DNA from 2 places in the Demequina pilifera genome. Region 2 is predicted to be linked to the other one. Evidence: predicted binding sites of a transcription regulator. Region 2 holds the regulator's gene; the other holds the start of a gene.
What was found. Region 2 encodes HrcA, which represses chaperone genes, less so after heat shock. Its sites were predicted from a motif close to TTNGCACTCGNNNNNNNCGAGTGCNAA; they were not measured.

Region 1: the regulator HrcA is predicted to act here: its motif matches at 1,521-1,547, upstream of groL (chaperonin GroEL).

What each region holds. Positions count from the first base shown of each region.
Region 1 covers NZ_JBMDTW010000001.1:462,068-477,597, forward strand. Annotated here, with positions in the region: gene groL (chaperonin GroEL) at 1-1,404, opposite strand, end outside; gene ACNI14_RS02055 (LytR C-terminal domain-containing protein) at 1,680-2,300, opposite strand; gene ACNI14_RS02060 (DUF3263 domain-containing protein) at 2,311-2,607, opposite strand; gene ACNI14_RS02065 (uracil-DNA glycosylase) at 2,882-3,562, shown strand; gene ACNI14_RS02070 (signal peptidase I) at 3,559-5,112, opposite strand; gene ACNI14_RS02075 (hypothetical protein) at 5,139-5,546, opposite strand; tRNA gene ACNI14_RS02080 (tRNA-Thr) at 6,004-6,079, opposite strand; gene ACNI14_RS02085 (DsbA family protein) at 6,190-6,978, opposite strand; gene ACNI14_RS02090 (MauE/DoxX family redox-associated membrane protein) at 7,015-7,527, opposite strand; gene ACNI14_RS02095 (serine/threonine-protein kinase) at 7,626-9,278, opposite strand; gene ACNI14_RS02100 (ABC transporter ATP-binding protein) at 9,441-10,595, shown strand; gene ACNI14_RS02105 (DUF4032 domain-containing protein) at 10,684-12,111, shown strand; gene rlmB (23S rRNA (guanosine(2251)-2'-O)-methyltransferase RlmB) at 12,157-13,119, opposite strand; gene ACNI14_RS02115 (endo-1,4-beta-xylanase) at 13,204-15,162, opposite strand; gene ACNI14_RS02120 (carbohydrate binding domain-containing protein) at 15,350-15,530, opposite strand, start outside.
Region 2 covers NZ_JBMDTW010000006.1:101,575-117,104, reverse strand. Annotated here, with positions in the region: gene ACNI14_RS11715 (ABC transporter permease) at 1-429, opposite strand, end outside; gene ACNI14_RS11710 (sugar ABC transporter ATP-binding protein) at 426-1,943, opposite strand; gene ACNI14_RS11705 (substrate-binding domain-containing protein) at 2,024-3,085, opposite strand; gene ACNI14_RS11700 (DeoR/GlpR family DNA-binding transcription regulator) at 3,271-4,062, shown strand; gene era (GTPase Era) at 4,132-5,061, opposite strand; gene ybeY (rRNA maturation RNase YbeY) at 5,054-5,506, opposite strand; gene ACNI14_RS11685 (PhoH family protein) at 5,503-6,546, opposite strand; gene ACNI14_RS11680 (HIT domain-containing protein) at 6,561-6,902, opposite strand; gene ACNI14_RS11675 (16S rRNA (uracil(1498)-N(3))-methyltransferase) at 6,907-7,698, opposite strand; gene dnaJ (molecular chaperone DnaJ) at 7,706-8,842, opposite strand; gene hrcA (heat-inducible transcriptional repressor HrcA) at 8,839-9,855, opposite strand; gene ACNI14_RS11660 (DUF4870 domain-containing protein) at 9,947-10,312, shown strand; gene ACNI14_RS11655 (DUF4870 domain-containing protein) at 10,309-10,725, shown strand; gene ACNI14_RS11650 (DUF4870 domain-containing protein) at 10,860-11,291, shown strand; gene hemW (radical SAM family heme chaperone HemW) at 11,316-12,482, opposite strand; gene lepA (translation elongation factor 4) at 12,518-14,374, opposite strand; gene ACNI14_RS11635 (putative bifunctional diguanylate cyclase/phosphodiesterase) at 14,523-15,530, shown strand, end outside.

The DNA.
Region 1 (15,530 bases), on a different contig from region 2:
CTTGACCTTCTCGACGACGACGCCACCTTCCATGCCGGCGTTGACGGCGATCTGGCGCAGCGGCGCGGTGATCGCGAGCTCGACGATGCGAGCGCCAGTGGCCTCGTCACCCTCGAGCGACAGTGCCGCCAGTGCCTTGGTGCCGGCCTGGATGAGGGCGACGCCACCACCGGCGACGATGCCCTCTTCGACGGCAGCCTTGGCGTTGCGCACGGCGTCCTCGATGCGGTGCTTGCGCTCCTTGAGCTCGACCTCGGTGGCCGCGCCCGCCTTGATGACGGCGACGCCGCCGGCGAGCTTGGCGAGGCGCTCCTGGAGCTTCTCGCGGTCGTAGTCCGAGTCCGAGTTCTCGATCTCGGCACGGATCTGGTTGACGCGACCCTGCACCTGGTCCTCGGCGCCAGCGCCGTCGACCATGGTCGTGTCGTCCTTCGTGACGACGACCTTGCGTGCCTGGCCGAGCATCTCCAGACCGGCGCTCTCGAGCGAGAGGCCGACCGACTCGGAGATGACCTGGCCGCCGGTGAGGACGGCCATGTCCTGCAGCATCGCCTTGCGGCGGTCGCCAAAGCCGGGAGCCTTGACGGCGACGACCTTGAGGTTGCCGCGCAGCTTGTTGACCACGAGCGCCGCGAGGGCCTCGCCGTCCACGTCCTCGGCGACGATGGTCAGCGGCTTGCCCGCCTGCATCGTCTTCTCGAGGATGGGCAGCAGGTCCTTGAGCGACGAGATCTTCGACTCGACGAGCAGGACGTAGGAGTCCTCGAGCACGGCCTCCTGGCGCTCTCCGTCGGTGACGAAGTACGGGTTCAGGTAGCCCTTGTCGAAGCGCATGCCCTCGGTCAGCTCCAGTTCGAGTCCGAACTGGTACGCCTCCTCGACGGTGATGACGCCTTCCTTGCCGACCTTGTCCATCGCCTCGGCGATGAGCTCGCCGATGGCGGGGTCACCGGCGGAGATGCCGGCGGTGGCAGCGATCTGCTCCTTGGTCTCGATCTCCACTGCGGAGTCGAGGAGCTCTTCGGTGACGGCCGCGACGGCCTTCTCGATGCCCTTCTTGAGAGCGATCGGGTTGGCACCGGCCGAGACGTTGCGCAGGCCCTCGCGCACGAGCGCCTGAGCGAGCACGGTTGCGGTGGTGGTGCCGTCGCCAGCGACGTCATCCGTCTTCTTGGCAACTTCCTTGACGAGCTCGGCGCCGATCTTCTCGAACGGCTCCTCGAGCTCAATCTCCTTGGCGATAGATACGCCATCGTTGGTGATAGTGGGTGCGCCCCACTTCTTCTCGAGCACGACGTTGCGGCCCTTGGGGCCGAGGGTGACCTTCACAGCATCGGCGAGGGCATTCATGCCCCGCTCCATGCCGCGGCGGGCGTCCTCATCGAAGGCAATCATCTTTGCCATGGGTGTGTAGTCCTCTTTCGATGGGTGGTGGCTCCGAATCGCCCGCGACGGACGATGCGGCCCGGGGCGTTCCCTTCACGCCACGAACCTGCACCTCGACCCGGAAGCCGGTGTTTTTAGCACTCTCGCATTGAGAGTGCTAACGCCGATTCTGGCACTCTCCCCCTCCGAGTGCAAACCGTGTCACTCTCTTTTCACCCAGAGCACAGCGCCGATGCGCGGGCCGGCCGGCGCCTCACGGCACCGGGGGCGCGGGGGCGAGCCCGGGACCCGGGTCAGGCGTCGGGCTCGGACGCGAGCAGCACTTCGATCTCGGCACCGCCGGGGGTCCCGCTGCCGTCGACGGCCTCGATCCCGAGCGTGTCGGCGATGTCCTGCGCCGTGTCGGCGAGGCGGTCGCCGTCGTAGGCCACGACGTTGGCCCCGTCGGGGATCAGCGAGGGGTCGATGTTGTTCGCCTCGATATTCGTGTAGCCGGCGTCCGCGAGGGTCTCCTGCTGCTCGCCCGCGAGGCCCTGGATGCGGGCGCCGTTGCGCACGTGCACCTGCGAGTCGTAGAGGATGACGGGCTCGGGCTCCTCCGTCTCCGTCGGCGTCGGGGTGGGCGACGGGACGGGCTCCTGAGAGGTCGCGGTCGGCACCGGGCTCGCGGTGACGGACGGCTCGCTGGAGGGGGTCACCGTGATGGTGGGCTCAGCGGTGGGCTCGGCCGGTCCCGCGACGTCGCGGTTCCACAGCACCGTGGCGATCGCGAAGGCGATGGCGCCCGCGATCAGGAACGCCAGCAGCGGTGGGAGCACCCGGCTCCACCATGGGCGGGGGGCACGGTGCACGCCGACGGGGCCGCCCTGGGCGGCGATCTCGTCGAATTCGTCTGGCTCGTAGTGCTGGGACACGCGGGTCACTCTAGCGAAGCGCCGCAGCATCGAACGAGCGCGTGGCGCGTCCTCGCTGACGTGCGGATCGCATGCGGCGCAGTCGCTTGACCAGCATCGGGTCGAACGCGAGGGCGGCCTCGGTGTCGATGAGCGCGCCGAGCACCTGGTAATACTGTGTGCTCGTCATGGAAAACTGCTCGCGGATCGCGTCTTCTTTCGCTCCCGCGAACTTCCACCACTTGCGCTCGAATCGGAGGATGCCGGCGTCGCGCTCGGACAGCTCGTCGACGGCGGTCGGGTGCTCGACTCGTGCGGTCTCGCTCATGAGCACCCTCCTCTTGCCTTGACTGGTGCGCCCCAGACTACCGGCGAACTACAGAGATGTCATTCGCCCGCATCGGCCGTCTTCTCTCCGCACTGACGGACCGCACCCACCGGACCCACCCGCCTCATCCCCCTTAAGTACGAACCACTCCGGGGGCCGACACCCCGAGCCAGCCACCGCATCGGCCCGCCGCCTCGGGGTGTCGCCACGAAAAGTGGTTCGCAGTTGACGGTCGGGGGTGGGCGCGGGACGGCGCGCGGCTAGTGTGGCGCACATGTCGGAGGCGTGGCGAACCCAGGTGGCGAGCGACTGGGCCGACGCCCTGGACCCGGTCGCGCCGGAGCTGGCGCGCATCGGCCGCTTCCTGCGCGAGGAGATCGCCGCCGGCCGGGGCTACCTGCCGGAATCGGAAGCTGTGCTCCGCGCCTTCCACGCTCCGCTGGCCGCCGTGCGCGTGCTGATCGTGGGCCAGGACCCTTACCCCACGCCGGGAAACCCGGTGGGTCTGAGCTTCTCGGTCCCACCCGGCCACCCCATGCCGCGATCGCTCGTGAACATCGCGCGCGAGCTGCGCGACGACACGGGCGAGACGCTGCCCGACGGCGACCTCACTCACTGGGCCGAGCAGGGCGTGCTCCTGCTCAACCGCGTCCTGACGGTCTCCCCCGGCGCTCCCGGCTCGCACCGGGGCAAGGGCTGGGAGGCGGTGACGGAGCATGCCATCCGCGTGCTCGCGGCCCGACCCGCGCCGCTGGTGGCGGTGCTGTGGGGCCGGGACGCTCAGAACCTCGCGCCGCTGCTGGGCGACGTGCCGCGGGTCGCCAGCCCTCACCCGAGCCCCCTGAGCGCGTCACGCGGATTCTTCGGGTCCCGGCCCTTCTCGCGCGTGAATGCGCTGCTCGCGGACCTGGGCGCCCCACCGATCCGCTGGGGACGAGGGTCGCGCGCGACCTAAGGTCGCGAGCACAGGAACTGGTCCGGGGCCATCCACGCGATCGGGACCTCGCTGACCACGAAGCCGGCGGTGGGATTGCTCCCGACCGTGCGCTCCTGGAACACGACCGACGTCGGATCCGAGCAGTCCTCGCCCGAGGCCAGCGCCGCGTTGTTGCCGTTGTTGTACAGGTAGTAGGAACCTGACAGGTCGAGCCCGGTGCCGTATGGCGGCGCGGTGAGATCGAGAGCGAAGCGCCACTCGGTGATGTCCTGATACTGCCGCCACCCGTCCGGTGACATGTAGCCGCCGGGCGAGAACTGCGTCGACATCTGGATGGTGCGGTAGTGGCCGGGGCCGCCGTTGTGCTGGTCCACGAACTTCACCGCCCCCACCTTGCCGGCGCTGAGGCTGCAGCTGGTCGCCGCCGGGATCTCCCCCGTCGACATGAGGTAGCCCTCGCAGGAGCCGACCACCGGATCAGCAGGGCCGGTCGGGGCCGGGGCGGTCCACGTGGTGGGGAAGATCCAGCCACCGATCCGTGCGACCACCGTCACGACGGAGGTCGCCGGATAGTTGCCCACGTCGATGGTTCCAGCGGCGGATGCCGTGCCGTCTCCCGAGGCGATGACCGTGCCGGACGAGTCGTGCACGAAGACCTCGAGGTACAGCCCATGGCAGTCGGCCGGAACTCCGCCCATGTCCACCAGGGAGAACACCCCGGCCGAGGTCCCGTCGGCACCAGTGGTGTCGATCACCGGCGCACCTGCAACCTGGGCAGGCGCGCACGCGGTCGCCGAATGAGAGAAGACTTCGGAGCCAGCGACCACGGTCAGCTGCGCGGCGCTCGCAGGCGTGGCGCACGCAACCGTGAGAAGACTGAGGCCGCCTGCCAACGCGGCGAAACCAAGGCGCTTACGCCCGAGCCGCGAAGCGGTCTTCGCCGCGACTGTCGCAACGGTGGCTGTGGCTGTGGCTGTGGCGACGGGCGCCGCATGGTCCTCGTTGTCCGGGACAGCCCCGTGCACCTCGTCCTCGGGCTCATCACCGTCGTCGTCCGGCTCGTCGTCCGAGTCGTCATCGGACGGCCACAGCGCCAGGACCGTCGCGGCGAGGATCACTCCGCACCACACCAACGGGTTCAGGATCCTCATGGTGACGGCGCCGGCGTTCGCGACGTGAAACTGCACGATCCCGCGCACCTCGGCCTCGGCCGGGCGGAACGGGTCGATGAAATCGTTGTTGTCCCCCTGCAGCTCCCACCCGGACTCGCCGTCCCCGCCGATGATCCGGTGCACCACCTGGGCCCCTCCAAGACCCTCTGGGGCGTAGACGATGACGTCGCCCACCTGGGGCGCCCCGGAGCGGGCCACGACGATGTCACCCGAGTAGTACGTGGGCTCCATGGACTCACCCGAGACGATGACGAGCGACGTGCCGCCGCCCAGTGAGGACGGCCACAGAAAGTAGACGGCGACGGCGAACAGCACCCAGGCGAGACCCTGCCGCACCACGCGCCAGTACCGGCTCGCGCGCTGCGAGCCGGTACCGGCATCGAGAGTGGCTGCCATCGGAGCCCGTCCGTTGAATCGTCCTGCTAGCCGATGACGACCGTCACAAGGCCAAGGTCGGTGGCGATGTCGATGGACTCCGTCACGGCCTTGGTGAAGCTTCCGGAGGCGTCGAGCTGACCGGTCACCACCGCGAGCGGCGCATCCCCCTCGGCCGCGCCGAACTCCTCGATCACGACTCGAATGCCCTCGCCATCGCACGTGTCCGAGATCCCGTCGACGGTGACGTCCTTGATGGTGAAGTCGTCCGTGTCATACGTGTAGTCGACCGCGACGGCGGTGTCGCACGCCGCGAAGGTCTCCGTGCCGATCGCGACCTCGTTGGAGGCCTCGACGTTGAGCGTCGCGGCCGACGCGACCGACAGCCCCGCCACGCCCACCAGCGCGAGCGCCAGCGCTGCGAATTTGCGCTTGTTGTGCTTCTTCTCTGCCATTTCCATTGCCCCTCTGTCAGTGATGCTGGCCGCCCCGGGGGTGGATTCCCCCGGGGCACCCCCCAGCGTCTTCTTTCATCACCGAATTGCATGGAAAGTGTGTCGTGACGGATGTCACAGCGTTCTCGTCATGTCATCAACGGTGATGTCCACACCCGCCACGAGAGTTTCCGCACTCTCGCGGCGAGCGCCATGCCCTGCTGTACTGCCTGCACTCTTGTCCGGTATTGCTCACCAAGGCCCCGTGAATGGCGCCCTCCCGGATCCCGGTCCGGCGCCACACGCGGAGTGTGATACCTGCCATACATCGGCATTAACGGGAAACTTAGTGAGGAATTCTGCAGCCGACGAGGCCAGTGTGATGATCTTCACACTCGGCGCGGGGCGCAGTTCAGATAATGTCGGCAGATAATGTCGGCAATTGGTTGCGGCGCGGCGGGCGCGGATAGAAAGAGAATGGAGCTGGCAGCGGGACTCGAACCCGCAACCCCCTGTTTACAAGACAGGTGCGCTACCAATTGCGCCATGCCAGCGGTGAGGCGCGCGAGCGCGCCGTCCCAGCAGGATACCGGTGCGCCGCCGTGCGCCGGACGCACGAGGGCCCCGTCGGCGTCGCCGACGGGGCCCTCGTAGCAGGTGAGGCCTAGAGGCCTTCGATGTGCGCCCTCAGTGCTCCGGGCTGGAAGTACGGGACCTCCTGCTGCTGCAGCATCTCGCGGTCGATCATGATCGCCGGGGTGCCCGGCACGCCGTCCTGCGACGACTGGTCGGTGGCGGCCACGACCCACTTGGTGAACCTGCCCTCATCGAGGGTGGCGGCCACGTCCTCCGGAACGCCGGCGTCGATGGCGATCTGCTCGATCTGCTCGTCGGTCAGGCCCCCGGTGCCCTCCGAGGGCTGGCTCGCGAACATCGCGCTCATGAACGGCACGATGTACTCGGGTGCGGCGTCCGCGACGGTCGCCGCCGCGTTGGCGGAGCGGGTCGAGAAGTTAGTGCCCTGCGACGCACGGTCCAGGATCGAGATCGGGTGCAGGTACAGCTCGATGTCGCCGGCCTCGCGCATCGCGTCGATGTCGTCCTCGTTGACCTCCTCGAACTGCGCGCACACGGGGCACATGAAGTCCGCATAGACGTCGACGCGTGGGGCATCGTCCGGGGCCTCGCCACCCGCGACGCCGTCCATGCCGACAAAGATCCCGCCCGTCTCGTCTGCCCCGAGCGGCGCCACAGCCTCTCCCGAGTCCAGTGACGGCACCGAGGACTGCTGCACGATAAACCACACGATGCCGCCGAAGATCAGCACCACCAGCGCTGCGCCGATGGTGATGTACAGCGCGGTGCGGCGCTCTTGCGCCTTGACCTGCTGCTGTGCCTTCTTCTTGGCCGCGGAGGCCTTGTCGTTCGAGGTGGTCGCCTTGTTCTTGGCCATCGGTCTACTTTCTGGTCTCTGGTTTTCGTCAGAACTCTAGTGGGCTGGCTGGGGCTCGGGTTCGGTCGCGGGCTCCGGCGCCAGCGCGCCGTCCACCGAGAACCGGCTCCGGGGCCAGATCGCGAGGAATGTGCCGAGGACGATGAACCCGAGCCGTTCCATCAGGTGCAGCGGGTAGTTGGTCTCGCTCGCGTCGACCTCCCCGCCGCCGCCAAAGCAGCCGCAGTCGATGGTCAGCCCGGTGGCCCATGCCCAGATCACCCCGAACGTGAACGCGGCCATCATGAGGAGCCACACGATCGCGCCGAGCCTCGTGAATGCGCCCAGGAGGAACACCACCGCGAGCGCGAGTTCGAGGAACGGCAGCATGGTGCCGACGAACGGCACCACCTCCTCCGGCAGCAGCCGGTAGGCGCGCACGGCGATGATGGACTTCGGGATGTCCTGGATCTTGGGGATCGCGGCGGCGATGAGGATCCCGGCCATCGAGAGCCGGACGAGCAGACTGAGCCACGGCTGGATGGTGCCGAACCGTCCTCTGAGTGCCATCGAACCCCTCCGTTGGTAGGCGCGCCGCAGCCTTGTCCGCACACGGTCACATCGCTTCGCCAACGTACCGCACGGCCGCGCGGTTCCCCGCCTGCCTGCTACACGAGCAGTTGCGGTGCGGGCCACCACTGAGGGGGAGCGTTGAGGAGCACCGCGAGCACCACGACGCCCAGGGCCGCCAGCCCCACCAGGGTCCAGGCGACGGCGACCCCGCGCGTGGGGGCGAGGCCGGAGGCGACGCGCCTGCTGCCCTCCCGGGTCAACTCCATCCACGGCCCCCACCACAGCGCGGCCACGGCGACAAGGCCTCCCGCTGCCAGCGCTGCAGCGTGGCCCCAGAGCTCCGAGTCGCCCGTGGCGACCCGCCCCTCGTCCACCAGCCACCAGCACAGCGCGGTCACCCCTCCGCCAGCGGCGATGGCGATCGCCGCCGCCGGCAGGGTCTCGCCGATCGAGCGCAGCAGGTGCCACGGCAGGCCGAGGGCGTGCAGCGCGGCGTCGCCCCGCCGCTCCCCTCGGCGCTGGCGAGCCAGGTGCAGGCCGACCGCGCGCCGCTGCACCGTCCTGGCGATCACTGCGGCCGCCACCAGCGCCGCGGCCGCCACCAGCGGGGCGAGCGCGGCCGATGCGGCGATCGCGAGCATCCACGTGAGCGTCATCAGCGGATGGCGCGGCGCGGGCGGGAGCGCGGCGTCGTCGTGCGCGAACTCGTCGTCGCCCTCGTCCTCACGGTCCGGATCGTCCGCGTCGTCGCCCTCGCCCGCATCGGCCGCGTCCCAGGGGTCGGCCGCGTCGCGGCGGCGAAGCTCGTCGCTGGTTACGGGACTCGCCGCCGTGACGGTGAGCCCGGCGGTGGGGTCCGAGCCGGCCTCGTTCCAGGTCCCGTGCGCGGGCATCACCGACGTCGCGGCCAGGCCCGGCGCCACCTCCGTGGCCGCCATCTGCTCCCCGGAGACCGGCAGCGCGATCGTCGCGCCGCGCAGCGCCGCGACCACCTCGTGCGGGCTCGGGCGCGCTCCGATGTCACGGCCCAAGGCGGCCCTGAGCGCCCCGGCGCCTGGCGCATCGGGCAGATCGACCTCGGCCGCGAGCGTCCGCGAGATGGCGCCCGTGCCGGAACCGAACGGGGCCGCGCCGGTGAGGGCGTACGCCACGGTGGCCGCCCAGGACCAGCGGTCCGCGATGGGGCCCGGCTCGGCCCCGTCGATCACCTCGGGAGCGACATAGCCGGCGGTGCCCGAGACCAGGCCGTCGCGCGTGAGGCGTTCGTCGTGCTCGCGGTGAGACAGGCCGAAGTCGATGAGCACAGGGCCCTCGGGGCCCACCATGATGTTCGACGGCGTCACGTCGCGGTGGACCACTCCCGCGTCGTGGACGGCCTCGAGCGCCGACGCGGTGCGGTCCGCGAAGTCGGCAAGCGCCTCCCCCGACAGCGGCCCGTGGTCCTGGACGTGCTGCCAGATGCTGACGCCGGGGATGTACTCGAACACCACGAAGGTCTCGGCGCCGTCCAGCTCGGCGTCGAGGACCCGGGGAACGGCCGGATGGCGCAGCGACTGCAGGGCATGCACCTCGCGCTCGAGCCTGCGCGCCGCCACCTCGTCGTGCTGGGCGTCCACGAGCTTGAGGGCGTACGTCTCACCGCCCTCGTCCCGCACCCGGTAGACCGCCCCGGAACCGCCCTGACCAAGCGTCTCGACGACGGTGTAGCCGCCGATCTCCTCGCCCATGTCACGTTTGACGCCCGCCATGCACATAACGTACCGCCCGCTAGGTGACGCGGCAGCGCCCCCTATGGCAAGATGATTCCACCCCCTGCATCGTTGCCGGGGGCAGTGTCACTGTGGACACCACATCGGCACTCTTCACCACGGATCGTCTGGCACGTACCTGCCAGTGAAGGGACCATCACCATGGCCACTGTTACGTATGACAAGGCGTCGAGGATCTACCCCGGCACCGAAAGGCCCGCGGTCGACCAGCTCGACCTCGACATCGCTGACGGCGAGTTCCTCGTCCTCGTCGGCCCCTCCGGTTGCGGAAAGTCCACGTCCCTGCGCATGCTCGCAGGACTCGAGGACATCGACGCCGGCAGCATCTGGGTGGGAGACCGCGAGGTCACCCACGTTCAGCCCAAGGACCGCGACATCGCGATGGTGTTCCAGTCGTATGCGCTCTACCCGCACATGACGGTGGCCGACAACATGGGCTTCGCGCTCAAGATCGCCAAGATCGACAAGTCGGAGATCCGCCAGCGCGTCGAGGCTGCCGCCAAGATCCTGGACCTCACCGAGTACCTGGACCGCAAGCCCAAGGCCCTCTCCGGTGGTCAGCGTCAGCGCGTCGCCATGGGACGCGCGATCGTGCGCCAGCCGCAGGTGTTCCTCATGGACGAGCCGCTGTCGAACCTCGACGCCAAGCTCCGCGTGCAGACCCGTACCCAGATCGCCGCCCTCCAGCGTCGACTCGGCACCACCACCGTCTACGTGACGCACGACCAGGTCGAGGCGCTCACCATGGGCGACCGCATCGCGGTGCTCAAGGACGGCGTGCTCCAGCAGGTCGGCACCCCGCGTGACATGTATGACGCCCCCGCGAACGTGTTCGTGGCCGGCTTCATCGGCTCCCCCGCGATGAACATCGGCACCTTCCGCGTCGAGGGCGACAAGGCGCAGGTCGGTCGCGGCGAGGTCACCCTCCAGCGCGAGGCGCTCTCGCACCTCAAGGCCGAGGACAAGAACCACGTGGTGCTGGGCTTCCGTCCCGAGTCGCTCGACCGCGTGGCGCCCCACACCGAGGGCTCGATCCCGGTCGACGTCGACGTGGTCGAGGAGCTCGGCTCCGACGCCTTCGTGTACGGCGAGGTTCCGTCCGACGCCCCCGAGGCGCAGGACGTCCACTTCAACGCCGGCGACGCGCAGATGATCCTCCGCATCGACCCCCGCGACGTGCCCAAGAAGGGCGACACCGTGTGGGTGAAGATCCGCGAGGGCGAGCAGCACATCTTCTCCGCGGCCACCGGGGAGCGCATCTCCAAGGAAGTGAAGATCGAGTCGAACCGCCGATAGTCTCGGCAACAGCATCAGGAAGAGGGGCGGTCCCGCAAGGGGCCGCCCCTCTTCTGTTGCCCGCACCTGCGCCCGCTAGTCTGACGGCATGCCGTTGCACATCACCGGAGCCGCCGATGCCGCCCTGATCGAGCTGCCGTGGGAGATTCCGCTGAGCGCCTGGCCAGAGGAGCACATCGCGGCGCTCCCGCGCGGCCTGTCGCGCCACGTGGTGAGATTCGTCCGCCACGGCGACAACGTGCTGGCGATCAAGGAGACCAACCCCGAGATCGCCCACAAGGAGTTCTCCATCCTGCGCGAGCTCCAGCGGCTCGATGCCCCGACCGTGCACCCCATCGCCGTCGTCACCGGCAGGCGCACCCCCACGGGCGAGGAACTGTCGGCGGCGCTCGTCACCGAGCACCTCGCCTACTCGCTGCCGTATCGCGCGCTGTTCGCCTCCGCCATGCGGCCCCGCACCCTCAAGCGGCTCGTCGGCGCGCTGTCGGTCCTGCTGGTGCGGCTGCATCTGTTGGGCTTCTACTGGGGGGACGTGTCGCTGTCGAACGCGCTGTTCCGCCGCGACGCCGCCGAGTTCTCCGCCTACCTCGTGGATGCGGAGACCGGCGACCTGCAGACGCGCCTCACCGACGGCCAGCGCGCGTACGACCTCGAGATCGCGACCACCAACATCACGGGCGAGCTCCTGGACCTCCAGGGCTCCGAGGATCTCGACGAGAGCGTGGATCCGCTGGAGATCGGCGAGCGGCTTGAGAAGCGCTACCGCGAGCTGTGGTCGGCCCTCACCGAGGTGTCGACCGCGACGTCGAACGTGCGCATGCGCGTGGCCGAGCGGGTGCGGCAGCTGAACGACCTGGGCTTCGACCTGGGCGAGATCGACATGGAGCAGACGGAGGACGGCACGGCGATCGCGATTCGCCCCAAGGTCGTGGACGCGGGCTTCCACCAGCGCCGGCTGATGCGGCTCACCGGTCTCGACGTCCAGGAGAATCAGGCCAGGCGCCTGCTCAACGACATGGACGAGTTCCGCGCGTGGAACGACAACCGCACCATGGACGAGGCCAACGCCGCCCACGACTGGCTGACCCGCATGTTCGAGCCCACCGTGCGGGCCGTCCCGCGTGGCCTGCGCGGCAAGCTCGAGCCGGCGCAGGTGTTCCACGAGGTGCTCGAACACCGCTGGTATCTGGCCGAGGCCGCGGGCCACGACGTGCCCATGCCGGTGGCGACCGCCTCATACGTCAAGCACGTGCTGCCCAAGAAGGCGGACGAGAAGGCCGTCCTGGGCCGCTCGATCGCGGAGATGACGGCCGAGCTGCCCGCCCTCACCGAGCAGCACGGCGACACGTTCGAACTGCCGGACCCGTACGCCAACGACAACACTCACGGATGGGGCAGCGTGCCCGAGCCCGAGGACCCCGAACCGCCGGTGGTCCAGCGGCGCTCGCTGCTGCCGGAGACCGCACCGACGGCCCCCACCGAGCACTCGGCGCCATCCGCGCCGAGCGCCGACTGACCGCGCCGACTGACGTCGCTGCCGGTCACCGCACCGACGGCAGGGTCAGCTCACTGCCTTGCGCGCCTCGTAGAGGGCGATCGACGCCGCTACGGAGGCGTTGAGGCTCTCGGTGTCGCTCGAGATCGGGATCGAGGCGATCTGGTCGCAGGCCTCGCGCACCAGGCGCGACAGCCCCGAACCCTCGGACCCGACCACGATCACCAACGGCCCGTCGAGCAGGTGGGAATCGGCGATGTCGACCTCTCCCCCGCCGTCCAGGCCGATGACGAAGACCCCGGCCGACTTGTACGCCTCGAGGGCGCGCGTGAGGTTGGTGGCGCGGGCCACGGGCAGGCGGGCGGCGGCGCCCGCGGAGACCTTCCACGCCGCGACCGTCACGCCGGCGGCGCGGCGCTCGGGGATGACCACGCCGGTCGCGCCGAAGGCGGCCGCGGATCGCATGATCGCTCCCAGGTTGCGGGGGTCCTGGATCCCGTCGAGCGCGATGATGCGCGCCTGACCGTCGATCTCGAGCAGGTCCTCGGGGGCGGCGTAGTCGTACGGCGGCACCTCCAGCGCGACGCCCTGATGCGGGCTGCCGCCGGCGAGCCCGTCGAGGTTCGCCTTGGTGACCTCGCGGACCTCGATGCCCGCCTCCACCGCGAGCGACACGATCTCAGTGATGCGGTCGTCGGCGTCGATGCGGTTGAAGACCGACAGCGCCAGTGCGGGCAGCTTGGTGCGCAGCGCCTCGAGCACGCTGTTGCGGCCGATCACGAGCTCGTGCGAGCTCGACGTCCGGTCGCGAGGGGTGATCCTGCCGGTGCGCTGCTGAGGACGCTTCGCGGCCTCCGACTCGGCCTTCTTCTTGAACTTGTACGCCTTGTGGTTGGGGCGTTCCTCGGCGCGTGGGGTCGGACCCTTGCCCTCGAGGGCCCGGCGACCCTTGCCCCCGGTGCCGACGGTGGCGCCCTTCTTGGAGCCTGAGTTGCGGGTCGCGCCGCGGCGCTTTGAGTTTCCAGCCATGCGCCCAAGGGTAGTCGCGCACCGACCCCGCCCGCGCATCGGCCGATGCGCGGGCAGGCTTGGGCGCGCCCGCTCGCTCCGCGCCTAGCGGGCGACGCCGTCGAATCGGTAGAGGAAGGCGGCCATCGCGTCGCGGGTGGTCTCGTGGAACGGGCGGAACTCGAAGCCGCCGCTCACGGGCCAGCCCTCCGTGACGCCCGTGGACTCCAGCCACGTGATCTCGGTGTAGAACTCCGTGTTCCCCGACGTGATGTCGGTGAACGGAGACACCACCGGATCCGACCACTCGGGCTCCCCATCGAGTCGATACAGGAACGCCGCCATCGCGTCACGAGTGATCGGCTCAAAGGGACGGAACTCACGCCCGCCGCCGGCAACGGGCCACCCCGTGGAGATCCCCTGGTCCGCCAACCACACGATCTCCTCGTAGAACTCGGTATTGGTGGGCGTGATGTCCGCGAACGGAGACTGCGCAGGGAGCGTGACGTCCGGCGAACCGGCGTAGCGGTAAAAGAACGCCGCCATCGCATCACGCGTGATCGAGTGGAACGGACGGAACTCCTGCCCCGCGCCGGTCTCCCAGCCAGTGCTGATCCCCTCGCCCGCAATCCACGTGATCGCCTCGAAGTGCTGGAGGGAATCGTCGACGTCGGTGAACTCGACCGGCGCAGGAGCCTCGGACACCGTCACCTCGAACGACGTCGCGATGGACGCATCCGCATCCAGCGTCACCGTCAGCGTCACGTCGCCGGCCGCCGACGAGTCGAATCCCGACACCGTGAACTCGTCACTGGTCAGCACCTGGGTAGCGGAGTCGGTCCACGTCGACGTGACCTCCAAACCATCCAGGTCCAATTCGTCACCGACCGTGTACTCGGTCGTGGTCGGCAACTGCGTCACCGCGATCGACTCGAGGGTCGCTGGTCGCTCCACCGATGCCACGGCGAAGGCCGCCGGCTTGGGTGCGAAGCTCTGGTCGAACAGGAGCGGAGCGCCATCGGCGGCGAGCCAGCTGCGGTCGTCCGTCAGGCCCCACACCGTGATCGCGATCACCGAAGGCGTGTCCGCGAAGACCTGGAAGGCGTCGCGGTAGAAGTTGGCCTGGTCCTCGAGCCGCTCGTCGGTCACGGGCGTGCCCGTGGGACGGTCGAACTCGGTGACGGCCTGCTGGACGCCGAGGTCCTCGAAGTCGCTGAGGGTGTCGTCCAACTGCTGCACCGACACGGACGAGTGGACGTGGAACTGGTGACCCACCACGTCGAGGGGCACGTCGCGCTCGAGCAGCCGCTCCACCAGCGCGTGATAGCGCGCCCGCTTGTCCGGCCACTCCGTCGAGTAGTCGTTGATGTAGAGGGCGACCGGGCGGTCCGATCCGGGCGCTGCGTAGGTCTCGTTGAAGGCCTCGTCCGCGTACTGGAACGCGAGGTCGATGAAGTCCTCGCCGAGCACCCGGAACCACTCGGACTCTCGCAGCCCGCCAGGGGTGCCGGGGTCGTTGCTCACGACCTCGTTGACGACGTCGAAGGAGACGATGGGGTTCTCGGCGCCGAAGAGCCCGTACTCGGAGCTCAGGTGCTCGGCGACGTCGAAGATGTGGGTCTCGAGCCGCTGACGCAGGATGTCCTGACCGCCCTGATCCGAGGGCAGCGGTGAGCCGTCCGCCGCGTCGAAGAACCAGTCCGGTGACTGGGAGTGCCAGGCCAGCGTGTGTCCGTGCACGTCGAGGTCGCTGTCGAGTGCGAACGTCATCAGCGTGTCGATGGTCGGAGACGGCGAGAACCGGTCCACTCCGGAGTACCAGGCGTAGGGCTTCATATGGTTTTCAGGCGTGAACTGCGTGGCATGAGTCCGCATCAAGGATGCCGCGGCGCCCGTCGTCTCGCGCTGGTCGATCGCGAAGCCGAACGGAATGTTCATGGCCTCCGACAGGGGCGGGAGCTCGGGTTCGGCCTCAGCAGACGTGGCTGGCGACGTCCCCGCGCCGAGCAGAGTGGCCGAGGCGGCGAGCACTGCGGTGCTCTGCATCAGGGTGGGGATGCGCATGGGTTTCCTCCCGGTAGCGGCGGCTGAGCGTCACCCGGGACGGGGCGCCTCGTCGCGCAGAAAAGTCTGTGGTGGTGCTTCAGGGCTGAGCAGCGGCGGCGCAGTCACTCGCAGCGAGTGCTCCGCCAAGCAGTCGGGCCCCGGCTCTCCTCGAGAGGAGGACCGGGGCCCGACTCACTGTGGTGGCCTAGCCGGCCACGTTGGTGTCGTAGCGGTTGAGGAACGCGGCGAACGCGTCACGAGTGGTCTCGTTGAACGGACGGAACTCGGCAACGCCGCCGTCCACCCATCCCTCGGTGACACCCGTGGACTCCAGCCACGTGATCTCGGTGTAGAACTCCGTGTTCCCCGAGGTGATGTCAGAGAAC
Region 2 (15,530 bases):
TGCTCCTCTGAAGATTCCCTGCGTGCCCAGAGTCACGATGAGCGTGGGCAATCGGAAGGTGGCGATCAGGAACCCATTGATCGCCCCGAGCCCGGCGCCGATCACCAGCGCCCCCACGAGCATCACGGCGAGTCCGGGATCCATCCCGCTCGTCAGGGACAGATGCACGACGCCGTAGGCCGCGAACGTCGCGATCGCAGGAAAGGAGACGTCGATTCCGCCAGAGATGATGACGATCAGCACCCCCAGCGCGAGCACCAGTGGCACGATCGCGCTGCGGAGGATGGCGAACAGAATTGGAAGAGAGAAGAAGTCGGGGTTGATCGCGGACATGGCGATCACGAGCGCGACCAGGACCAGCGCGAGGACCCCTTCGTTGTTCGCCCCGCGAAGCCGGGAGAGACTCTGCGCCGTCAGTAGCTGGCTCATGCCGAGACCTTCTCTCGAATGTTGAGATCGTTGACGTCGTCTCCGGTGAGCTCGTGGGCGATCCGCCCGCGGTGCACGACCAGGACGCGGTGACAGCTGGACACCAGTTCGGGTGCGTCGTCCGAGATCACGATGACCCCCATGCCGGCTGCCGCCTGCTCACGCAGGAGCGTCAGGATCTCGGCCTTGGATCCGATGTCGACGCCCACCGTGGGGCCATTGAGGATGAGGATCTTCGGCTCGTTCGCGACCCACTTGGCCAGCACCACACGCTGGGCGTTGCCGCCCGACAGTGACCTGACGGGAGCCGCAGACGTGGGCGCCTTGATCCTGAGGCGAGCGAAGAGGGCGTCGATGGCCTTCTTGGCCGCCGAGGAGCCGATGGTCCCGCCGCGCGTCCGGTACTTGTCGACGGATGCCGCGATCATGTTGTCGGCGATCGACTTCTCGAGGAACAGGCCCTGGGTCAGGCGGTCCTCGGGCACGTAGGCGACTCCCGCCGCGATGGCGTCTTGAACGGAGTTGATCGACACCTCGGACCCGTCGACCGCGATGGTGCCCGAGTCGTGGGGCATCACTCCGAACAGCGCTTCCGCGATCTCCGTACGACCCGACCCGAGCAGACCGGTGATCCCAAGGATCTCCCCATGTCCCACCGTGAAGGAGATGTCTTTGAAGTAGCCGCGCCTGGACAGGCCCTCGACTGCGAGCCGGTCTCCTGCCCCACCGTCGAATGCCGAGATCTCGCGCTCGCTGAGCACCTCGTGGCCCGTCATGTCGCGGGCGATACGTCTGCCGTCGTATTCCGAGGCGGGTCCGCTCGAGACGACGCTGCCGGAGCGCATGATCGTCACCCGGTCGGACACCTTGAGCATCTCCTCGACCTTGTGCGAGACGAACATCAGGGCCACGCCCTGCGCCTTGAGCCGGTCGACGATCGCGAAGAGCCGCGTCACCTCGGTGTGAGTGAGCGCGGTGGTCGGCTCGTCCATGACGATCACCTTGGCGTCATGCACGAGCGCACGACAGATGGCCGTCAGCTGCTTGTCCGCAACCGAGAGCGCCTCGACCTCGTCATTCAGGTCCAGGTCCAACCCCAGCTCCTCGATGACTGCACGCGCCTGGGGCAGCTCCTTGCGAAGCGAGAAGCGTCGCCGTCCGTCCGCGACCGCGGAGGTGAAGAGGATGTTCTCACCCACCGTGAGGTTGGGAAACAGCGAGAAGTCCTGGTAGATCACCTGCACGCCGGCCTTGATCGCCACGTCCGGCCGTACACCGCTGTACGACGTGCCGCCGATCGCGATGGTGCCCGCGTCGGGACGCTCTGCACCGGAGATCACCTTGATCAGCGTGGACTTTCCGCTGCCGTTCTCCCCTGCGAGGCAATGCACCTCTCCGGACCTCAGCTCGAGCGAGACATCGATGAGCGCCTTCACGCCGCCGAACGTCTTGGCGACCCCCGCGACGCTCAGCACAGTGCCGTCGTCAGCGTCGCGACCAACTTCGTTGTTCATGTCGAGAACCATTCTTGGGTGAGACTTCTTTCCGGGCCCCAGTCGGGGCCCGGAAAGAAGTGTGGAACGTGGGTGACGACTTAGAAGTCGTACTCGGAGGCCTTGGCCGCGTCCGCGGCGACGGCTGCATCGCCCACATACACGTTCTCGGTGCCCTCGAGCAGGCGCAGCGACTCGTAGCCCTCGATGCCGAGGTCGGTGCCCTCCTCGATGGTTCCGCCCTGAGCAAGGGTCATCGCAATCTCGAGCTGGGCCTCGCCTGCGAGAGCGGGGTCCCAGAAGAAGATCTTGTCAATCGAGCCGGTCTCGAGGTACTTCTGCGACTGCGAGGGAATCGACGTCCCCATGACGCACACCTCGTCCTCGAGTCCTGCCTCTTCGATGGCCCGCGCGATTCCGGGAACGTCGTTTCCGGCTGAGCCCTGGAAGCCCTTGATGTTCGGGTACTTGGCAAGGATCTCGCGTGCTCGGTCGTAGGCAACCGCCTCGTTGTCCGTGCTCTCGATCGGCTCCTCAACGCGAGTCATGCCCGCGAAGGACTCCGTCTGGAGGTCGTGAGCGGCGCCCACCCACTCCATGTGGGTCTTGGCAGTGAGCCCACCGACGAACTGGACGTACTCGCCTTCCTCAGCCATGCACTGAGCGAGGTTGGTCATGATGTCCTCGCCATACGACGCATTGTCGAAGGCTTCGATGTTGATGTCGACGTTCTCGATGCCGCTGGCCTCGTGGGAGACGACGATGATGCCCTGGTCCTGAGCCTGCTTGAGGACGGACGACAGCGATGCCGGGTCATTGGGAACCACCGTGATGGCGGTGGGCTGCTGTGCGATCAGGTCCTGGACGATGGCGATCTGCTTCTCAGCGCTGTTGTCGTCTCCACCTTCCTGGCGGGCGTCCACGCCCGTGCGCTCCGCAAAGCTGTCGACACCCTGCGACATCCGGTCGAACCACCCGATGCCCTGCACCTTCACGACGGTCACCATGGTCATGTCCTCAGCAGCGAGTCCGCCCGCAGCGCCGCTCGTGGTCGGCTCCGAAGCCTCGGCCGCGCCGTCCTCTGAGTCTCCGACCGTGCTGCAACCGGCGAGCACCAGCGAGAGCCCCGCTGCCGCAAACGCGGCTTGTACCTTGCGATTCATGGGTTCTACTCCTTCGTAGTTTGCCGACCATCACCCTGAGAGGGTCTCGCCCTGGACGTTCTTCGTCTCGAGCACGGCCGACCCTACGCACGCTTACGCGACCATGTCAAGCGCTATCGCGCACAGTCTGCGCGATATCGCGCACTCGGCTATGATCTGGAGGTACTGAGTGCGCGGAATCGTGCATGCTAATCTTCGTTTCGGAAACCGACCAAGGAGGGCCCGTGACACGTCATTTGGACGTCGCTGAATCTGTCCGGACCCACGGATTCCAGTCGGTGAACACTCTCGCCGCCATGTTTGGCGTGGACATATCCACGATTAGGCGCGATTTGGAGCGCCTGGAGACCATGGGGCTGATCGAGCGAACCCATGGCGGTGCCATTCCCGTCACTCACCCGGAAACCCCCACTCAAGTGCGCGCATCGCTCCATCGCGAGGAGAAGATCGCCATTGGCAAGGCGATGGCTGAGCGGGTTCTAGACGGCCAGACCATCATTCTGGCTGCGGGAACCACCACCCTTGAGGTGGCCAGGCACCTCAACCAGGAGGGCGTGACCGTCGTCACCAATGACCTGCGAATTGGCATGGAAGTGGCCGACCGCCAGAAGATGCACCTCGTCTTCATTGGCGGGGATCTCCTGCCCAATGACTACCGAATGTGGGGCCCGACGGCAGTTCAGCAACTGTCCAACCTGAGGGTCGATGTCGCGATCTTCGGGGCCGACACCGTTTCGGAGGAGGGCATCTTCAGCGTCTCCAGCTACGGCATCGAACTCAACCGCGTCATGATGTCGATTGCGCGCGAGGCATTCTTCGTGGCGGACAGCAGCAAGTTCGGCAGGGAGGCCCTGTTCAAGGTGTTCGGGTTCGAGGAGTTCACAGCGGGGATCACGGACAGCCTGCTCGATCCCCTCCGGGCGTCGAGGTTCCCGGTGCCCGTCATCCAGGTGTCACCGGAACCGACTCGTCGATAGCGACGCGCCAGCCCCGCTCTCGCCCCCGCCGCCCGGATCATCGCCGGGAGCCGTAGAAGCGACCGCGCGTCAGAATCCCATGCGGCCCAGCTGCTTGGGGTCGCGCTGCCATTCCTTCGCGACCTTCACGTGCAGGTCGAGGTACACGCGCCGGCCGAGGAGTCGCTCGATGCCCGCGCGGGCCGTCGCCCCCACGTCGCGCAGGCGTTCGCCGCGGTGGCCGATGATGATGCCCTTCTGGGAGTCGCGCTCCACGAACAGCTGGGCGCGGATCTCGAGCACGTCTCGCGAGGCCTCCGGAGAATCGGGCTCGAGCATCTCCTCGATCATCACGGCGATCGAGTGCGGCAGCTCGTCATGGACGCCCTCGAGGGCGGCCTCGCGGATCAGCTCCGCGACACGCACGTCCTCGGGCTCGTCGGTGATCTCACCGTCGATATAGAGCGGAGGGCCCTTGGGCAGGTACTTGATGAGCAGGTTCGCGAGCACGTCCACCTGGATGTCCTCGACCGAGCTCACCGGGATCACCTCGGCCCAGTCGGCGAGTTCGGACACCGCCATGAGGTGCTCGGCCACCCGGTGCTTGGGCACGGCGTCGACCTTGGTGACGATCGCGATCACGGGAGCGCGGGCCTCGCCCAGCTCGCGAGCGATCCACTTGTCGCCGGGGCCGATCTTCTCGTCGGCCGGAAGGCAGAATCCGATCACGTCGACCTCGTTGAAGGTCTCACGGACCACGTCGTTGAGTCGCTCGCCCAGCAGCGTGCGGGGGCGGTGCAGCCCGGGAGTGTCCACCAGGATCAGTTGAGCATCCTCGCGCGTCAGCACCCCGCGGATCGCACGCCGGGTGGTCTGCGGGCGCGAGGACATGATCGCGACCTTCTCCCCCACGAGGGCGTTCGTGAGGGTCGACTTGCCCACGTTCGGTCGCCCCACGAAGCAGGCGAAGCCGCTGCGATGCTCGGGAGGGACGGCGCCGCCGCCGGCCGCGTCAGCCACGGGCGGCCAGGAACGTCAGCAGGAGGCGACGCTGAAGGGCGAACATCTCCTTCTCCTCGTCGGGTTCGGCATGGTCGTAGCCCAGCAGGTGCAGAATGCCGTGGGTGGTCAACAGGAGCATCTCCTCTTCGGGGGTGTGGCCGGCCGTGGCGGCCTGGCGCGCGGCCACTGCGGGGCACACGACGATGTCGCCGAGCAGTCCCGGGGGCGTAGGGGCGTCGGCCGTGCCTGGACGCAACTCGTCCATGGGGAAGCTGAGCACGTCCGTGGGGCCAGGCTCGTCCATCCACTGCACGTGAAGCTGTTCCATCGCCGGCTCGTCGACGAACAGGATCGCGAGCTCCGCGCCGTCAGCGACGTGCATCTCGGCCAGCACGTACCCGGCGAGCTCCGCGAACTCGACCTCATCGACGTTCACGTCGGTCTCGTTGTTGACCTCGATCACGCGGAGTCTCCCTGGTGGCCGAAGCGGCGATGCTGGCCGCCGCCACGCGGGGCGGTGCGCTCGTCCAGCTTGGCGTAGGCCGTGATGATGTCGCTCACCAGGCGGTGGCGCACCACGTCGTCGGCGTCGAGCTCGCAGAACGCGATGTCGTCGATCCCCGCGAGGATCTCCCGCGACGCGCGCAGGCCCGACTGGGTGCCGCCCGGCAGGTCCACCTGCGTGACGTCTCCCGTCACCACCATGGTCGAGCCGAAACCGAGCCGCGTGAGGAACATCTTCATCTGCTCGCGGGTGGTGTTCTGCGCCTCGTCGAGGATCACGAACGCGTCGTTGAGCGTGCGCCCGCGCATGTACGCCAGCGGGGCCACCTCGATCGACCCCGCCTCCATGAGACGCGGGATCGACTCGGGGTCCACCATGTCGTGCAGTGCGTCGTACAACGGACGCAGGTAGGGGTCGATCTTCTCGTTGAGACCGCCCGGCAGGAAGCCCAGCCGCTCCCCTGCCTCGACGGCGGGGCGGGTGAGGACGATCCGGTTGACCTTCTTCGACTGCAGCGCCGCGACCGCCTGCGCCATCGCGAGGTACGTCTTGCCGGTGCCAGCGGGGCCGATCCCGAACGTCACGGTGTGGGTCTCGATCGCGCGCACGTACTCGGCCTGACCGTGGGTCTTGGGCCGGATGGTGCGGCCCCTGCTCGACAGGATCGACCGCGACAGCACCTCGACGGGACGGCTCACGACGGCCGCGCCGGCGTCGCCGGCCCCGGCCGCGGCGGCAGCCACTCCGCGGGCCGCGCTCAGCATGCGCACGGATTCGCGGGCGACCTCGGGCGTCAGCGGCACCCCAGCGGCCCTCACGGAGCGCAGCTCCTCGATGGCCGTGGCGGCCGCAGCGATCTGAGCGTCGTCTCCCGTGAGGGTGATCTCATTGCCTCGCACGTGAACATCAACGGTGTCGAATCCGCGCTCGATCTCCTTCATCACTGCGTCGCCGCTGCCCATGAGCGCGGTCATCTCAGCGGAGTCGTCAATGATCATCACGCGACTCGGGCTCACGCGGGATTCCACTCGAGCTCGCCGCCGCCGATGACGTGGCCGTGCACGTGGAACACGCTCTGACCTGCCCGCGAGCCCGTGTTGAAGATCCATCGGTACTGGCCGCCGCACTCCGCGTCCGCGACCTGCTGCGCGACCTGCGCCATCTCCGCGAGGTCCTCGGGTATCTCGCGCGCCGCTGCGGCGACATCCTTGACATGGGCGCGTGGCACCACGAGCACGTGCACCGGGGCCTTGGGAGCGATATCGCGGAAGGCCACCACGCGCTCGGTCTCCAGCACCATGTCGCCGGGGATGTCACCGACGATGATCTTGCAGAACAGGCAGTCGTCACTCATATGGCTAGCGTATGCCCCCGTCGGCAGGGTCGTCAGCCGCGCCGGTGGTGGACCAGTGCCCGCGCGCCACCGCGAGCGCCGCCATCGCCGCCGGACCGGCGGTGGATGCGCGCAGCACGTGCGGTCCGAGCACCACCACTTCGGCGCCCGAGTCGGCGAGCGCCGCGAGCTCGTCGTCCGAGATGCCGCCCTCGGGGCCCACGACGAGCCACACCGCACCCGGCGACTCGTCCCACGTCAGCGTCGCAAGGCCCCTGGTCGCGGACTCGTGCAGCACCAGCACCCGGTCCCCGTCCGCCACCGCCTCTCGCACGCGGCGCACGAGCTCCGCCGTCGTCACCAAGGGATCGACGGCGGGGAGCAGGGCGCGGCGGGACTGCTTGGTCGCAGCGGCTGCGAGAGACTGCCACTTGGCGCGCGCCTTGTCCGCCTTCGGCCCTCGCCACTGGACGATGCTGCGGGAGGCCGCCCACGGCACGATCCGGGTCGCGCCCAGCTCGACCGAGGATTCGACGGCCTGCTCGTCCCGGCCGCCCTTGGCGAGCGCCTGGACCAGCACCACGGCGGGATCGTCGTCGCGCGACACCCGCTCCACCCGCACCAGCATCCTGTCGGGGCCGGCCTCCACGATCTCACCGGTCGCGCGCTGGCCGGCGCCGTCGACCACCTCGATGGCCTCGCCGACCGCACGGCGCTGCACCGTCACCGCATGCCGAGCCTCGTCGCCGGTGACGGCGATGACGCCGCCCGGGCGCGCATCGGCCGCACCGTCGCTCAGGAAGACCGGTGCGCTCACGGGCGCGTCAGCGCACCTTGAACGCGTCACGCAGCCTCGAGAACACCCCGCCGCCGATGGGCGCGAGCGTCGCCTCCGGCAGCTCCTCGCCGCGCATCACGGCGAGTTGGCGCATCAGTTCGCGCTGCTCGTCGTCCAGTTCGGACGGAGTCTGGATGTCGAGGTGAACGAACAGGTCTCCCCTGCTGCCACGCTGGAGGCGTCCCACGCCGAGTCCCCGCAACCGCACCGTGGAGCCCGCATGGGTGCCGGGGCGCACGTCGATCTGCTGCTCCCCGTCGAAGGTGTCCACACCCATGGTCGCGCCCAGGGCGGCCGCGGTCATCGGCACCTCGACCGTGCAGTGCAGGTCGTCGCCGCGCCGCTCGAACGTTGGGTGCTGCTGCTCACGGATCTCGATGTACAGATCGCCCTTGCTGCCGCCGCCCACGCCCGCGTCTCCGCGGTTGGGCAGGCGGATGCGAGTGCCCGTCTCCACGCCGGCAGGGATGTCGACAGAGATCGTGTGGCGCGAGTGGGTGCGGCCCTGGCCCGAGCAGTCGGCGCACGGCTGGCGGATGATCGTGCCGTAGCCACCGCAGCCGGGGCACGGCGAGGTGGTCATCACGGGCCCCAGCAGGGACCGCGCGGTGCGCTGGATCATGCCCGCGCCGTTGCACTGCCGGCAGGTCTCGGGCGACGTCCCCGGTGCGCAGCAGGTGCCTCGGCACGTCTCGCAGGTGTCCGCGAGATCCACCTGGATCTCGCGCTTCGCGCCGAACACCGCCTCCTCGAGCGATATGGACGTCTGCACCAGGGTGTCGCCGCCGCGCTGGGTCCGCGACGCGGGCCCGCGCTGCTGCGCGCCGCCGAACGGGCTGCCGGAGCCGCCGAAGAACTGCTCGAAGATGTCCTCGAAGCCGTAGCCCTGGGCACCCCCCTGGCCGCCAGAGGCTGCGCGTGGGTCGACGCCGCGGTCGTACTGGGCGCGCTTGTCGGCGTTGCCGAGCACCTCGTACGCCGCGGCCACGTTCTTGAAGTGGTCGCCCCCGTCGGGTCCCGCGACGTCCGGGTGATGCTCGCGCGCGAGCTTGCGGTAAGCCTTCTTGATGTCTGCCTCGGAGGCGTCTCGTGAGACGCCCAGGGTGGCGTAGTAGTCCTTCACTCGTTCTCCACGACTCTCGATAGGTAGCGGGCGACGGCGCGAACAGCGACCATCGTCCCCGGATAATCCATGCGGGTGGGGCCCAGCGCGCCCAGCAGGGACGTCGCGTCCCCGCCCGGTCCGTACCCCGCCGCGACGATCGACGTCCGCGCCAGCGCCTCGTTCTTGGTCTCGGCGCCGATGCGCACGGCGATGTCCCGACCGTCTGCAGCCATCTCGTGCAACAGCCGGAGCAGCACTACTTGTTCCTCAAGGGCATCGAGAACCGAGCCGATGGCGTCGGATTCGAAGTCGGCGCCCGCGCGGGCCAGGTTCGCCGCGCCCGCGAAGACCACTCGCTCGACGGTGCCGCCGCGCGCCGCCGTCACCACCGCATCGGCCACGTCGCGCGCCCATCCGACCTGATCAGGCCGGTCGACCCAGGCGTCGAGCGAGCGCTGCAGCGCCGCCGGGGTGTGCCCCACGGACGCCTCGTTGAGCTCGCGCGCGACGCGCTCGAACTCCTCGTCGGATCTCTCGCCTCCCAGCGACACTGCGGACTGCTCGACCCGCGCATCGGCCGACACCACGACGACGAGGGCGCGCTCGGTGCCGATCCGCACGAGCTCCACCCGACGGACCGCGGATTCGCGCAGGCTCGGGTACTGCACCACGGCGACCTGGCGTGTGAGCTGGCTGAGCAGCCGAACCGAACGCTCGACCACGTCGTTGAGGTCGACGGCATCGGAAAGAAAGGTCTGGATCGCGCGCTTGTGGGGATCCTGCAGCGCCGATGCGGCGAGGTGGTCGACGAACGAGCGGTAGCCGGCATCGGTGGGGATGCGCCCTGCGCTCGTGTGGGGCTGCGCGATGAGCCCCTCCTCCTCGAGGGCCGCCATGTCGTTGCGGATCGTCGCGGGCGACACGCCCAGCACATGCGACTCTGCCAGCGCCTTCGACCCCACGGGCACCGAGGTCGAGACATAGTCCTCCACGATGGCGTGAAGGATCGCTCGCCTGCGTTCCTCGCTCACGCGACACCTCCCGTGTGGACTCGACGTACTGGCACTCGACCCGGACGAGTGCTAATTCTAACGCGGACCGCCGAGCGGTAGCGTGGCCCCCATGAACCGGGGACCTGACAGCGACGCCCCGCCGGGCCGCGACGCGGCACTGGCGAGCGTGGCGCACCTGGGAGCGATGGCGGGGCCACTGGTCCCAGGCATCGTCTATCTGATGCGGCGCAGGCGCGAGCCCTGGGCGGCGCGCGAGGCCGCAACCGCGACAAACTTCGGATTCCTGGTACTGGCAGGGTTCTTGGTCGCGACGCTCGTACGAGAACTCGTGCCTTTACTGGCGTTTCTCGGTACATTGTCTCAGTTGGTGGTCCTCATCGTCGCGGTCGCGCTCAGCTTTCAGGCCTTCCGCTCCGTGCGACGAGGACTGCCAGCGACGTACCCCTACGAGATTAAAGTGGTGAGACAAGCATGACTGACAGCACGACTCCCCCACCCCCCGAGCAGCCCCACAACAGCGGACAGCCGCAGGGCGGTCAGCCCACCGGCGGTCAGCCGGTGTCACAGTCGGACGAGAAGACGATGGGCCTGCTGACGCACCTGTCGGCGATCGTCCTGGGCTTCATCGGCCCCCTGATCTTCTGGCTGATCTACCGCGAGCGCAGCGCGTTTCTGAACGACCAGGGCAAGGAGGCGCTGAACTTCAACATCACCGTCGCGATCGCGTACGTGGTCTCGTACATCCTGATGGCCGTGACGTTCGGCATCCTGTTCTTCCTGCCGTTCCTCGTGTGGATCGGCGCGCTGATCTTCCAGATCCTCGGCGGCGTCGCCGCGAACAAGCTCGAGAACTACCGCTACCCGTTCGCCATTCGCTTGGTGAAGTAAGGGCTGTGAACTAGCAGCACACGGGTAGAGGCACCACGGAGCAGCCCTCAGGGTCTTACCCCGAGGATGTTCAGGGCCCGTCATCGGTCACGAGGCCGATGACGGGCCCTTGCCGTCTCTGGGACCCTGGGGTCATGAGCGAGAACACCTACCCCAACGACCCACCGCAGGCCCCACACACGCCCTCCCCTGCGCCGCCCATGCTCGAGTCGGAGGCGCGCACGTGGGCCATGCTGGTCCACATCATCGCCGCAGTGGCCGCGCTGTTGAGCGCCGGCTTCCTGAGCTTCATCGCCCCGTTGATCGTGTGGCTGCTGTACCGCGAGCGCAGCGCCCTGGTCGACTTCCACGGGAAGCAGAACCTCAACCTGCAGCTCACCCTGCTGGTGACGGGGATCGCCGCCTTCGTGCTCGGGCTCGTGACGCTGGGCTTCGGCTTCCTGCTCACCCTTCCGGCGTGGCTCGCGTACGGCCTGTACGCGTTCGTGATCTCGATCATCGCGGGAGTCAAGGCCAACAACGGCGAGTACTACCGGATCGGCCTGACCATCCGGTTCATCCGCTAGCGCTCGACGTCCTGGTGCGCGCGCTCAGGTGAGCGCGCGCACCGCGGCGTCCGCCAGCAACCGTCCCCGCAGCGTGAGACGCAGCGCTCCCCCGATGGCCGCCCGGCCGTCGAGGACCCCGTCGGCGACGAGCGCAGCGACCGCCTGAGGGCGGGGGTCTGGGAGATCCTCGATGGGCATCCCCTGCGCCAATCGCAGCCTCAGCATCACGGCCTCGAGAGAGAGGTCAGCAGGGGTGAGCGGCTCACGCTCCGCCTCGGGGCTCTCCCCTGCATCGAGGCGCTGCGCGTAGACGCGGGGGAGCTTGACGTTCCACCAGCGCTCGGCGTCCACCGCCGCGCCGTCCGGGCCGATGCGCGGGCCGAGGTAGCTGTGCGCGCCCGGGCCGATCCCCCACCAGTCCTGGCTCGTCCAGTACGCGATGTTGTGCCGGCACGCGTCGCCCGGGGTGCGCGCCCAGTTGGAGACCTCGTACCAGGCGTAGCCCGCCTGGGCGAGACGCGCATCGGCCGTCTCGTACATGTCCGCCTGCGTGTCCAGGTCGACCGCCTCGATCTCGCCCCGGCGCAGCTGCAGGCCCATGCGCGTGCCGGGCTCGATCACCAGTGCGTAGGCGCTGACGTGGTCGGGTTCGAGCGCGATCGCGGCGTCGAGGCTCGCCTCCCAATCCGCGAGCGACTCTCCCGGGGTGCCGTAGATGAGGTCGAGGCTGGTCGCGAGCCCGGCCTCCTTCGCCCAGGTCACGGCGCGCTCCACGTTCTCGGGCCGATGGGTGCGATCGAGCGTCGCGAGCACGTGCGGCACGGCGGACTGCATTCCGAACGACACGCGCGTGAAGCCGGCCGATGCGAGGGCTGACAAGGACTCGCGCGTCACCGAGTCCGGGTTGGCCTCCGTGGTCACTTCGGCATCAGCGGCCAGGCCCCACGCGTCACGAACCCCGTCGAGCAGGGCGGACAGCGCCCCCGGATCGAGCATGGTCGGGGTGCCACCGCCGACGAACACCGTGCGGGCTGGGCGGTCGTCACCCTCCATCGCTCGGCGCGCCACGGCCATCTCAGCCAGGGCCGCGCCCACGTAATCGGCGCGCGAGGAGAACTCGCTCTCGCCGGGAGCGTAGGTGTTGAAGTCGCAGTACCCGCACCTGACCGCGCAGAACGGCACATGGATGTAGACGCCGAAGTCGCGCATCGGCCTGTCGAGCACCGCACAGCCGCGGGTCACGCCTACTTTTTCTTCCCCTTGGAGGAGCCGTCGTCGGACGTGGACAGCGCCGCGATGAAGGCCTCGGGCGGGACCTCGACGGATCCGATGTTCTTCATGCGCTTCTTGCCCGCCTTCTGCTTCTCGAGCAGCTTGCGCTTGCGGGAGATGTCGCCGCCGTAGCACTTGGCCAGCACGTCCTTGCGGATGGCGCGAATGGTCTCGCGCGCGATGATCCGCGCGCCGACGGCGGCCTGAATGGGGATCTCGAACTGCTGGCGATCGATGAGGTTCCTGAGTTTGCCCACCATGGACACGCCGTACGCGTACGCCGCGTCCTTGTGCACAATCGCGCTGAACGCGTCCACCTGCTCGCCCTGAAGCAGGATGTCGACCTTGACCAGGTCGGAGGCCTCGTCACCGGCGGGCTCGTAGTCGAGGCTCGCGTAGCCCTTGGTGCGGGACTTCAACTGGTCGAAGAAGTCGAACACGATCTCCGCGAGCGGCAGCGTGTAGTGCATCTCGACGCGGGTCTCGCTGATGTAGTTCATGGTGCCGATCTGACCGCGGCGCTCCTGGCACAGCTCCATGACCGAGCCGATGAACTCGCTCGGGACGAGGATGGTGGCCTTCACGATGGGCTCGCGGACCTCGGCGATCTTGCCGCCGGGGAACTCGGACGGGTTGGTCACCGTCACCTCCGAGCCATCCTCCATCTTCACGGTGTAGACCACGTTGGGCGCGGTGGAGATGAGGTCGATGCCGAACTCGCGCTCCAGGCGGTCGCGCACGATCTCGAGGTGGAGCAGCCCCAGGTAGCCACAGCGGAAGCCGAATCCCAGCGCCACGGAGCTCTCTGGTTCGTAGACGAGCGACGCGTCATTGAGCTGGAGCTTGTCCAGAGCGTCGCGCAGCACCGGGAAGTCGGAGCCGTCGAGCGGGAACAGGCCCGAGTACACCATCGGCCTGGGGTCGCGGTAGCCGCCCAGCGACTGCTCGGCACGGCCCTTCGCGCGCGTCACGGTGTCTCCCACCTTGGACAGGCGCACGTCCTTCACCCCGGTGATGAGGTACCCCACCTCGCCGACGCCGAGTCCCTGCGTGGCAGTGGGCTCCGGAGAGATCACCCCGATCTCCAGCAGGTCGTGCGTGGCGAGCGTGGACATCATCGCGATCTTCTCGCGCGGCTTGAGGTCCCCGTCGACCACGCGCACGTAGGTGACGACGCCGCGATACGAGTCGTAGACCGAGTCGAAGATCATCGCGCGGGTGGGGGCGTCCGGGTCGCCCACGGGCGGCGGGATGTCCCGCACCACGCGGTCGAGCAGTTCGGAGACGCCCTCGCCCGTCTTGCCGCTGACACGCAGCACGTCATCGACCTCGCAGCCGATGAGCTGAGCGAGCTCGGCCGCATAGCGGTCCGGGTCCGCAGAAGGCAGGTCGATCTTGTTGAGCACCGGGATGATGGTGAGATCGTTCTCCATCGCGAGATACAGGTTCGCGAGAGTCTGTGCCTCGATGCCCTGGGCGGCGTCGACCAGCAGCACCGCGCCCTCGCACGCGGCGAGTGACCGCGACACCTCGTACGTGAAGTCCACGTGACCGGGGGTGTCGATCATGTTGAGCGCGAACGGCTCGCCCTCCACGTGCCACGGCATCCGCACGGCCTGCGACTTGATGGTGATGCCGCGCTCGCGCTCGATGTCCATGCGATCGAGGTACTGCGCCTTCTGCAGACGCTCCTCGAGCACGCCCGTGATGCCGAGCATGCGGTCGGCGAGAGTCGACTTGCCGTGGTCGATGTGCGCGATGATGCAGAAGTTCCGAAGAAGCTCCGGCGCGGTCGCTGCAGGCACGATGCGGGAATCGTCGGTGGTCACGGTGGTGGCAGTTCCTCAGGTCGACTGATGCGGAGCCCCCATCCTCCCATGCCCGGGCGCGGACTCATGCGTTCCGCGTTCGTGCCGATAAAGCCTGATGACGGCGGGAGTTGTCCGCCGTCATGACCGTGACACAAGGGGGCACGGGATGGCGCACCACGAAGCGATGTTCGACCACACGTTCGACCACTCACCGATCGGCATGCTCGTCGCCGATGCCGAGGGCAAGGTGGTGTCGGTCAATCGCGCGTTCACCCGTCTCTTTGGCCACGCAGACTCCGCGCTGCTCGGCAAGCGCGCCGAGATGCTCACCCACCCCGAGGACCAGGCGCGGGAGCGCGAGCTCTCCGCTCAGCTCGTCGCGGGGGTCAATCCGTCATACCAGCTGAGCAAGCGGATTCTGCATCGCTCGGGCGACGTGATCTGGACGCGTTCAACAGTGTCGCGGGTCGTGGACACGCACGGGACCGCGCGATACATCGCACAGGTCGAGGATGTCACCGAGGCGCGTCGAGCCAAGGAGCTCCTGTCCAGGCGCACACTCCACGATTCGCTGACCGGGCTGCCCAACCGCGCGCTGGTGCTCGATCGTCTCGCGAGCTCTCTGGACGCTCACCGCGAGCGCGACACCACGGTGGCCTGCCTGTTCCTCGACGTCGACCACTTCAAGCTCATCAACGACTCGTTGGGGCACGAGGCCGGCGACACCCTGCTCGTGGAGATCGCGCGCCGCATCCAGCGCGCCGTGCGACCGGGAGACACCGTGGCCCGCCTGGGAGGAGACGAGTTCGTGGTGCTCCTCGAGGACGTCCCGACCCAGGAATCGGCGGAGATCGTGCTCGCTGCCGTCTCTGCGGCCGTGCAGGCGCCGTTCGTCGTGGAGGGCCACGAGGTGGTGCCGACCATGAGCGCCGGGCTTGCGCTCGCCGAGCCTCGCGTCACCGCCGACTCGCTGCTGCGCAACGCGGACACCGCCATGTCTCACGCGAAGCTGAGCGGTCGCAACCGGATCGAGGTGTTCAGCGCGAACCTGCGGGAGAACGCACTGGTGCGACTGTCGATCGAGGCCGAGCTGAGGACGGCGATCCGCAAGGAAGAGCTGGTCGTGCACTATCAGCCGATCGTGGATCTCGAGACCCGCGAGACCGTGGCGCTC